DNA from 4 places in the Streptomyces sp. NPDC048514 genome. Region 2 is predicted to be linked to each of the others. Evidence: riboswitches for the same ligand, from Rfam matches in the RefSeq annotation. Region 2 holds a riboswitch; each other region holds the start of a gene.
What was found. Region 2 has a riboswitch for cyclic di-AMP ahead of ACGFT2_RS09395 (NlpC/P60 family protein). Riboswitches for the same ligand answer to the same signal wherever they lie in the genome.

Region 1 (2,191 bases), on a different contig from region 2:
CGGTCACGTTGCCGGTGGCGCCCGACAGACCGACCTGCGTGCCCGCGGTCACGGTCTGGCCGGCCGAGACGGAGAGCTGCGAGAGGTGCGCGTACTGGGCGTAGAGGCCGTCGTCGAGCTTGATGACGACCTGGTTGCCGTAGGCGCCGCCCCAGCCGGCGGAGACGACCGTGCCCGCGGCGACGGCCTTGAGCGGGGTGCCCGCCGGGACGACGAAGTCGACGCCGGTGTGGTATCCGCTGGACCACATGCTGCCGGCCACGTGATAGCCCGTGCCGACGGTGGCGCCGGTCACCGGGAGGGTGTAGCCGGTGGCGGTGGCGGGAGCGGTGGAGCCGGCCGGCTCGACAGCCGGGGCCGCCTGCGCCTGGGGGGTCTTCGCGGAGGCCGGGGACTGCGCCTTGGCCGACGCGGGCTGCGGGGCGGCCGATACACGCCCCGGGGCGGCCGAGGCGTGCTGCGGGGCGGCCGGCCCGGGGCTGTGCTGCGCGGCCTTCCCGCCGACCGTGAGCTTCAGGCCGGGGTGGATCAGCGACGGGTCGGCGCCGACGGCCTGCCGGTTGTCGTCGTAGAGCCGGTGCCAGCCGCCGCCGACGTGCTGCCTCTCGGCGATCGCCGAGAGGCAGTCGCCGGCCTTCACCGTGTAGGCGTGCACGGCCGGATCCTGCTGCGGCGCGGACTTCTTCGCCGTGGCCGGAACGGACTGCGCGGGCTTCGTGGAGACGGAGTGTGCCGGAGTGGCGGCGTGCGCCCCGACGGCTCCGAAGAGCGGGAGGGCCAGTGCGGCGCCACCGGTTCCGGCGACGGCGACGGAGCGGGAAAGACGCGGGGTCTTGGGACGTCGGTGCTTACCCTTCGCGGGCATGGCGCATTCCTCTCCGGCGCCTGCGAGGTCAGCTGTCGGGTTCGGGCTGGAGTTGCCCGGCCGCGCGGTGCACGGCTTCACCCCTAGCCTGTCGCGGAGACCGGACAGGCAGTCGTACCTGGTGGGTCCCCCGCTCCTGCCGGACACGGGTCAAGTGTGTGGGAATTCCGGGCGGCGGCAGGATTCGGCGTTCCGTCCGGATGGGGGCGAACGTAAGCGAGCGGGACGTACGGAAACAAGCAGCCGATTCCCGGGGTTCGCGTTCCGGAAGATCGAGGACCCGAATCCCCCGTCACCCTCCGTGAATTACCGAGCCCGCATTCCGGTAAGTTCCCTTTTCCTTATCGGAATTACGTGGACGTGATCCGCGACGCTCGGTCACCGATATGACGCTCCTCACGCGCCACCTCGCCACACACCCTCATTTCATGTCCAGCCGTATCTAGTCATGACCAGCTCTACAAATTCGGGCAGAACACCTAGATGCGACTCAATCGGAGAACCGTCGCATCCAGATCACCCCGCAGACCGGTGCGCAGTCCGTGGTGCAGCAGGACCGCCCCGCTCAGCACTTCGCCCGTTTCGCGGCATTCATACGATGCGGTGGGGTCGAGTCCGCGCAGCCGGACCGCCGGCACCGGTTCGCCGTAGCTCTGGGCCTGCAGCCATGCGAGGACGACCACGTCGTCCCCGAGGGAGTACTGGACGGCGCTCGAGCCGCCCGCCGGGGGCCGCAGCCGGAACAGCTCGCCGCGCTGGACGACCGGGCGGATCTCCTTGTACAGCTCCACCCACCGCCGGGCCTCGGTCAGCTCCTCCTCGCTCCAGCGCGTGAGGTCGCCACCGACGCCGAGGACGCCGGCCATGGCGCTGACGAAGCGGAATCGCAACGAGCTGACCCTGCCGTTGAGCTGGGTGTTCGGGCTGTCGGTGACCCAGGCGGCCATGACCTGGGCGGGGTGGATCTGGGTGAAGCCGTGCTGGATGGCGAGCCGGTCCAGCGGATCGGTGTTGTCGGACGTCCACACCTGATCGGTGCGGCTCATCACCCCGAGGTCGATCCGGCCGCCGCCGCCCGAGCAGGACTCGAAGGCGACCTCGGGGTGCGCGGCGCGCAACCGGTCCAGCAGGGCGTACAGGGCGTGGACGTGGTCGATCCACAGCCGCTGGGGGTACGGCTCGCCCGGCCAGCCCGCGTCGGTGAAGCAGCGGTTGAAGTCCCATTTCACGTAGTCGACCGGGGTGCTGGAGAGCAGGGTGTCCAGTCGCCCCCACAGATACTCCTGGACGTCCGGGCGCGCGAGATTGAGGACGAGCTGATTGCGG
Region 2 (2,191 bases):
GACGTGGCGGAAGCGGCGACGGTAGTGCTCGGCGACGTCCGGGAAGGCGCGCAGCAGGTTGACCGTCGTCATGATCAGGTCGTCGAAGTCCAGCGCGTTCGCCTCGCGCAGCCGCGACTGGTACATCGCGTAGGCCTGGGCGAGGGTCTTCTCGAAGCCGTCGGTGGCCTGGGCGGCGAAGTCCTCCTCGTCGATCAGCTCGTTCTTCAGATTGCTGATCTTGGCGCTGAAGGACTTGGGCGGGAAGCGCTTGGGGTCGAGGTCCAGATCGCGGCAGACCAGTGCCATCAGGCGCTTGCTGTCGGCCGCGTCGTAGATCGAGAACGAGGAGGTGAAGCCGAGCTTCTTCGACTCGCGTCGCAGGATCCGCACACAGGCGCTGTGGAAGGTCATCACCCACATCGCGTTGGCGCGCGGGCCGACGAGGTGCTCGACGCGCTCCTTCATCTCGCCCGCGGCCTTGTTGGTGAAGGTGATCGCGAGGATCTGGCCGGGGTGCACGCCCCGCTCGGCGAGCAGGTGGGCGATGCGGTGGGTGAGCACGCGCGTCTTGCCGGAGCCGGCGCCGGCGACGATGAGCAGCGGGGAGCCGGCGTGCACGACCGCGGCGCGCTGGTTGTCGTTCAGCCCCGCCAGCAGGGCCGCCGCGTCGATGACGGGGCGCGGGGCGCCGTCCCGGTAGTAGGCGTCCCGGTCCGGGGGCACGTCGAACTTCCCGCCGAACAGATCGTCCGGAACCGGCTCCGGAGCGTGATCGTCCTCGGGTGGCGGGGGTTCCTCCTCGCGCCCGCGTGGGGCTTGGAGGTTCGCCAGGAAGCTGTCGTCAAAGAGGCTGCTCATCGCTCTCCGAGTCTAGGGCGCCCCACCGACAACCGGTCCCGGTCCCCGGAACACGGCCCGCGGGCGCAGTCCGCTATCGGACATCGTCCCGGAGCGCCGGCCGTCGCCCCGCCGGGGACCGATCATCCCCTCACGCTGCGGAAGCACCTGGTCACGGGCGTGTGAAACCTCCCCCAGGTCACAGAAATGTATCGGACATACCGCACACCAACCTTCACAGGAGTCACACGAGTTGGTTAGGTTTCCGTCAGGCCGTACGACCCCTCTCCGGCGAACCTCGCCGGGCCGAACGGCCTCCGCCGAGTCCGGCGCGCCCCGCACGGTGCCCGGAGCCGGGGACCCACCGTTCCTGGGGTGAATCGGCCGACTCCCGCACGGGACGACGCCGTAGGGCAACCCTTCCGAAGCACCCGCCCGAACCCGACAGCTAACCCGGTAGGCGGCATGTTGGAAGGAGTCGCCTCCCTTGGCGTCGCACCGCAAGCCGCGCCCCGGCGGCACTGGACCGGGCCTGCGCGGCCCCGTTCTCGCCACTGCCGCCCTCACCTCCGTGGCCGTCCTGTCCCAGACGGCCGAGGCCGCGCCCGCCGACGACGGCAGGCCGAGCCCGGAGGAGATCGAGAAGAAGATCGACGAGCTGTACCGCCTGGCCGACGCGCCATCGGAGGAGGAACCGGCGGCCCGGCACCGGGCCCGCGCCGATGAGACCCGCCAGGCGGAGGCCCAGCGCGCGGCCCGGCTCGCCAAGGCGCGCGAGGCGCGGGATCCGTTCGCGGCCGACCCGGACGCGGCCACCTCACTGCTCGCGGGGTATCCGCAGGACCACTTCGCCCAGAACAGGGTGATGAACCGGCTCGCCTCGCGCGTGAAGAACGCGGCCGAGCGGGGCAGAGCCGCCCGGAGCGCGGGAGCAACACAGGCAACGCAGGCAACGCAGGCAACGCAGGCAACGCAGGCAACGGCAGCGTCGTGGTACGACGTGACCGCGGCGGGGGCCGGCACCCCCGGCCCCGAGGCCGGGGCCACCGCCGCCGCCATCGCCCCGGAACGCGCCGCTCGCGTCCCCGTCGCGGACCGCGCGACGAGAGCCGCCACGGCGGACCGCGCCCCGAAGGCCACCACCCTGGATCAGGACGCCAAGGCCACCGCCCCGGACTACGACGTCAAGGCCGCGAAGGCCGCCGTACAGCGCAAGCTCTCGGTCACGCGCGAGTTGCTGTTCCGGCACACGGCCCGGGAGAACGACGGACGGGGCGCGCCCGCTCCCCGCGTCGCGACGCCCGCCGCGCTGCCGTACCCGGCCCTGACCGTCACCCCGGCCCTGACTGTCACCCCGGTCACGGCTCCGGCT
Region 3 (2,191 bases), on a different contig from region 2:
GTGCTCGGCACCTACTGCCTCGGCGGCACTCTCACCTCCCGCCTGGACCGCGTCCTGCGCGAGGAGAAGGGCTACACCTACGGCGTGCGCGCCTTCGGCCAGGTCATGCGGTCCGCCCCGGACGGCTCGGGAGCCTCGATGCTCGCCATCAGCGGCTCGGTGGACACCCCCAACACCGGTCCGGCGCTGGACGACCTGTGGAAGGTGCTGCGCACGCTCGCGGCGGAGGGTCTGACCGACGCAGAGCGGGACGTCGCCGTGCAGAACCTGGTCGGGGTGGCACCGCTCAAGTACGAGACCGCGGCGGCCGTGGCGAGCACCCTGGCCGACCAGGTCGAGCAGCACCTGCCCGACGACTTCCAGGCGACGATGTACCAGCGGCTGGCCGCGACGGGCACGGTGGAGGCCACCGCGGCCGCCGTCAACGCCTTCCCGGTGGACCGGCTGGTGACCGTCCTCGTCGGTGACGCGTCCCAGATCAAGGCTCCCGTCGAGGCGCTGGGCATCGGCGAAGTCACCGTCGTCGCCGCCGAGTAGCCGTCGCCGCGGAGCAACCGTCGCCGCCGAGGAGCGGCAACGCGCGCGTGGGGCCCTGACGACCTACGGATCGTCAGGGCCCCAAGCTGTTCCACTCCCTCTCCCAGATGCCCGATTTGGGACGGAGGTTTCCTGTCTGCCCTGTGGGATGCGCTACAAAAGACCGGATCCGTTTGAGGATCGAAAGCCGGGATCCGTACGGTCATGCAGGCTGTTCGTCAGGCACCGCGCCGCACCCGCGGCACCGGACAGTCATCGCCGAGTCCCCGTACGGCGCGAGCCAGGGGAGCCGGGGACCCATCGTCCCTGGGGTGAATCGGGCGCCCGCGCGTGAGCGAGGGGGCCCGTAGGAGACCTTCCTGCTCCGAACCCGTCAGCTAACCCGGTAGGCGAGAGGGAAGGAAAGGACCAGCCACTTCATGGCGTTCATGTGCGCCACCGGGAAGCATCGCAAGCCCGGCCGGGTCAAGCGCACCACCGCTCAGGCGGCCGGTATCGCGGCCCTCACCACCACCGGTGTCATCGGCACCCTCGCCGCCTCCCCGGCGCTCGCCGCCGAGAACCCCGTGGAGCAGACCGGCCTCACGCCCGTCATCGCCGTGAGCGACGACGTGGCCGAGCAGATCGACGCGCAGGCGGACGCCCAGCGGCAGGCCGCCGAGCAGAAGGCGGCCGAGCAGGCCGCGGCCAAGGCGGCCGCCGAGAGGGTGAAGCTGGAGCGTGAGGCCAAGGAACGTGCGGCCCGCGAGGCCGAGCGCAAGCGCCTGAACGCGTTCGTCGCCCCGATAGCGCAGTCCTACGTCTCCACGGGCTACCAGGCCAGCAGCTCGCTGTGGTCCTCCGGCTCGCACACCGGCATCGACTTCCACGCGGCCAGCGGCACGACCGTCCACGCGGTCGGCTCCGGCACCGTCGAGTCCACCGGCTGGGGCGGGGCGTACGGCAACCAGATCGTGATCCGGATGGCCGACGGGACGTACACCCAGTACGGTCACCTGTCGTCCATCGGGGTCACCGTGGGCCAGAAGGTCGTCCCGGGCCAGCAGATCGGCCTGTCCGGCGCGACCGGCAACGTCACCGGCCCGCACCTCCACTTCGAGGCCCGCACGAGCCCCGACTACGGCTCCGACATCGACCCCGTCGCCTACCTCCGCAAGCACGGCGTGAACGTCTAGATCGATCCGCCCGGGCCCGGCGCGTACGTCCGGCACCTCCGCCCGGGCCTGGCGTGTAGGTCCGACGCGCCGTCCGCGCGGCATCCGAAAGCCCCGGCTCACGAGCCGGGGCTTTCGCCGTTTTCGGCAAGGTTCGCCGGCCCCGCTGGCCAAAAAATATCCATGGATTCCGGTCTGCCGTCGGAAATTCCCGCGCATTGGAATAGAGTCGCGGAACACACGTCCATCGTCGACGTTTCACGGTAATTAAGACGGAGGTCGGGCATGCGTATTCCGGCGCACTCGGTGTGCACGGCGATCAGGGACGACATCGTCGCCGGCGTCCACGAGCGCGGCGGCCGCCTCACCGAGGAAGTCCTGGCCCGCCGCTACGGCGTCTCGCGTGTCCCCGTCCGCGAGGCCCTGCGCACCCTGGAGGCGGAGGGGTTCGTGGTGACCCGCCGGCACGCGGGCGCGTGCGTGGCCGAGCCCACCGAGCA
Region 4 (2,191 bases), on a different contig from region 2:
GCCTGGTCCCGCACGCTCAGCCCGAACGGCCCGACGACGGTCACGAGGGGTCTCCTGTCTGCTGGTGTCTGCTGGCGATTACACGGTTTGTCGATAGGTCGTTGCCATCACTCAAGTCAGCGTATCCGGTCCTCTTTCGATCACCGATAGCGCCCACCGGTCCAGCCCGGGCGGTATCGGATCATGACCGGTATGGTGCTGATCGGCTGATACGAACAGATATCTATCGACTTAACAGCAGTACACACTGCTTGTCGCGAATCCGAAGGTGAGCGGAGTAACGCCGGCCCACAACGGAGGCGTCCACCCTGCCGGCCCCGCGGGCACCCAGGCGCGCTCGAATCGGCTCAATCCGCCCGGATCCGGGCGACGGTCGATCCCCCGCCGCCCCCACTCACCCCCGCCACCCCCCTCTCCACCCCCCTACGCACCCTCTCCGCGGCCGGCGATGAGGCGCGAGAACGGCCGAGGGCGTATCGCGAATTCCACCGGAATCCGACTTCAGGACCGAATCGGCTTAATCCTCCATGTCTGATTTGCTGCATTTTGCTATTTCGTGAATTGGGTCACGTGGAGCAACCACCCCCCTCGCCCCCTCCACCAGCACGGCCATCCCTTCTCCCTTACGTCCTCGGCGAGTTGAGAAGTTGGCAACCGCAAAGGATCAAGTACCCCATACGGCACAGATCAAGGTCAAACAGTGCGTTGTATGAATCAGGCACTTGTTCCCGACATGTGCTCTCGCATACGTTCCGGGCCGTCGGGCGGAGCGCCAAATCCTGCCGCCGCCCGCGTAACCCATCGACGAACTCATTCGCAGGGCAGGAGCGGGGGAACCAGGTAAGTCGCCGGACCGGACGGCATACGTCGCACCGGAACGGCTAGGGGTGAAATCGCACTCTCCGGAGTGCGGCCGGGCACCTCCCCGCCCGAACCCGACAGCTCACCTCGCAGGCGCCGGAGAGGAACTTCCCCATGCCTGCTGCCGCTCAGCCTCGCCGCGTTCGCACCAGCCGTCTCGTCCGCAAGCTCGCCGTCGCCGGCACCGGTGCCGCCGTGCTCGCCCTCCCGCTCATCGGCGCCACCGGCGCCTCCGCGGCCACTCCTGCGGCCGCTCCCACGGCCACCACGCCGTCCACCACGCTCGCCGGATACCCGAACAACCTCGACGGCTGGATCCGCGAGTCGCTCGCGATCATGGCCGAGAAGAAGATCCCGGGCACCTACAACGGCATCCACCGCAACATCATGCGGGAGTCCTCGGGCAACCCCTCGGCCATCAACCTCTGGGACTCCAACGCGGCCAAGGGCATCCCGTCCAAGGGCCTGCTCCAGGTCATCGACCCGACCTTCAACGCGTACCACGTGGCCGGAACGTCGTTCAACGTCTACGACCCGGTCGCCAACATCACCGCCGCCTGCAACTACGCGGCCGCGCGGTACGGGTCGATCGACAACGTGTTCGGCGCGTACTGACCTGCGCGGACCGGCACCCCTCACCCGGCGGACCGGTGCGCACCGGCACCTGACGGACCGGCGCGCACCGGTCACCGGACCGACGGCGAGTCGCTGAAGTGACGGCCGGCCGGTTAGCCGGTTGGCCGGTCTGTCGGCCGGTTGGCCGGTCGCTCGGCTGGTCGGTCGGTCAGTTGGGCGGTCGGTCGGGCGGATGGCCGCTCGGTCGGGCGAACTGTCCGGTCGGCCACTCGGCCGGTCAGCCGGCCGGGAAGACTCTTTCGAGGACGACGGCGATGCCGTCGTCCTCGTTCGACGAGGTGACCTCGTCGGCCACCGCCTTAAGTTCGGGATGGGCGTTGGCCATGGCCACCCCTCGTCCGGCCCAGTGGAACATCGGGATGTCGTTGGGCATGTCCCCGAAGGCCAGGGCCCGTTCGGCGCCGATCCCGAGCCGCTCTGCGGCAAGCGCGAGACCGGTCGCCTTGGTCACCCCGCGCGGCTGGAGTTCCACGGTTCCCGGCCCCGACATGGTGACGGTCGCCAGCGAGTCGACCGCCGCGCGCGCGACGGACGCCAACTCGTCGTCCGACAGGGTGGCGTGGCGCAGCAGCACCTTGCTGATGGGCTCGCACCACAGGTCGTCGCGCCGGGCGACTTGGACCGCCGGCAGCGTCGGGTGCGGCATCAGATACCCGGGTTCGATGAGCGTGAGCCCGTCCACGCCGTCCTGGTC

Region 1: another riboswitch for cyclic di-AMP. It lies ahead of ACGFT2_RS04975 (peptidoglycan DD-metalloendopeptidase family protein); the one in region 2 lies ahead of ACGFT2_RS09395 (NlpC/P60 family protein).
Region 3: another riboswitch for cyclic di-AMP. It lies ahead of ACGFT2_RS26410 (M23 family metallopeptidase); the one in region 2 lies ahead of ACGFT2_RS09395 (NlpC/P60 family protein).
Region 4: another riboswitch for cyclic di-AMP. It lies ahead of ACGFT2_RS27745 (transglycosylase SLT domain-containing protein); the one in region 2 lies ahead of ACGFT2_RS09395 (NlpC/P60 family protein).

Annotation. Positions count from the first base shown of each region.
Region 1 covers NZ_JBICWT010000002.1:475,179-477,369, forward strand. Annotated here, with positions in the region: gene ACGFT2_RS04975 (peptidoglycan DD-metalloendopeptidase family protein) at 1-865, opposite strand, end outside; cyclic di-AMP (ydaO/yuaA leader) riboswitch at 870-1,032, opposite strand; gene ACGFT2_RS04980 (alpha-galactosidase) at 1,345-2,191, opposite strand, start outside.
Region 2 covers NZ_JBICWT010000004.1:129,371-131,561, forward strand. Annotated here, with positions in the region: gene pcrA (DNA helicase PcrA) at 1-840, opposite strand, end outside; cyclic di-AMP (ydaO/yuaA leader) riboswitch at 1,128-1,299, shown strand; gene ACGFT2_RS09395 (NlpC/P60 family protein) at 1,307-2,191, shown strand, end outside.
Region 3 covers NZ_JBICWT010000012.1:126,131-128,321, forward strand. Annotated here, with positions in the region: gene ACGFT2_RS26405 (M16 family metallopeptidase) at 1-537, shown strand, start outside; cyclic di-AMP (ydaO/yuaA leader) riboswitch at 784-944, shown strand; gene ACGFT2_RS26410 (M23 family metallopeptidase) at 957-1,712, shown strand; gene ACGFT2_RS26415 (GntR family transcriptional regulator) at 1,977-2,191, shown strand, end outside.
Region 4 covers NZ_JBICWT010000013.1:120,807-122,997, reverse strand. Annotated here, with positions in the region: gene ACGFT2_RS27750 (polyprenyl synthetase family protein) at 1-44, opposite strand, end outside; cyclic di-AMP (ydaO/yuaA leader) riboswitch at 793-972, shown strand; gene ACGFT2_RS27745 (transglycosylase SLT domain-containing protein) at 976-1,476, shown strand; gene ACGFT2_RS27740 (PT domain-containing protein) at 1,590-1,706, opposite strand; gene ACGFT2_RS27735 (HAD family hydrolase) at 1,715-2,191, opposite strand, start outside.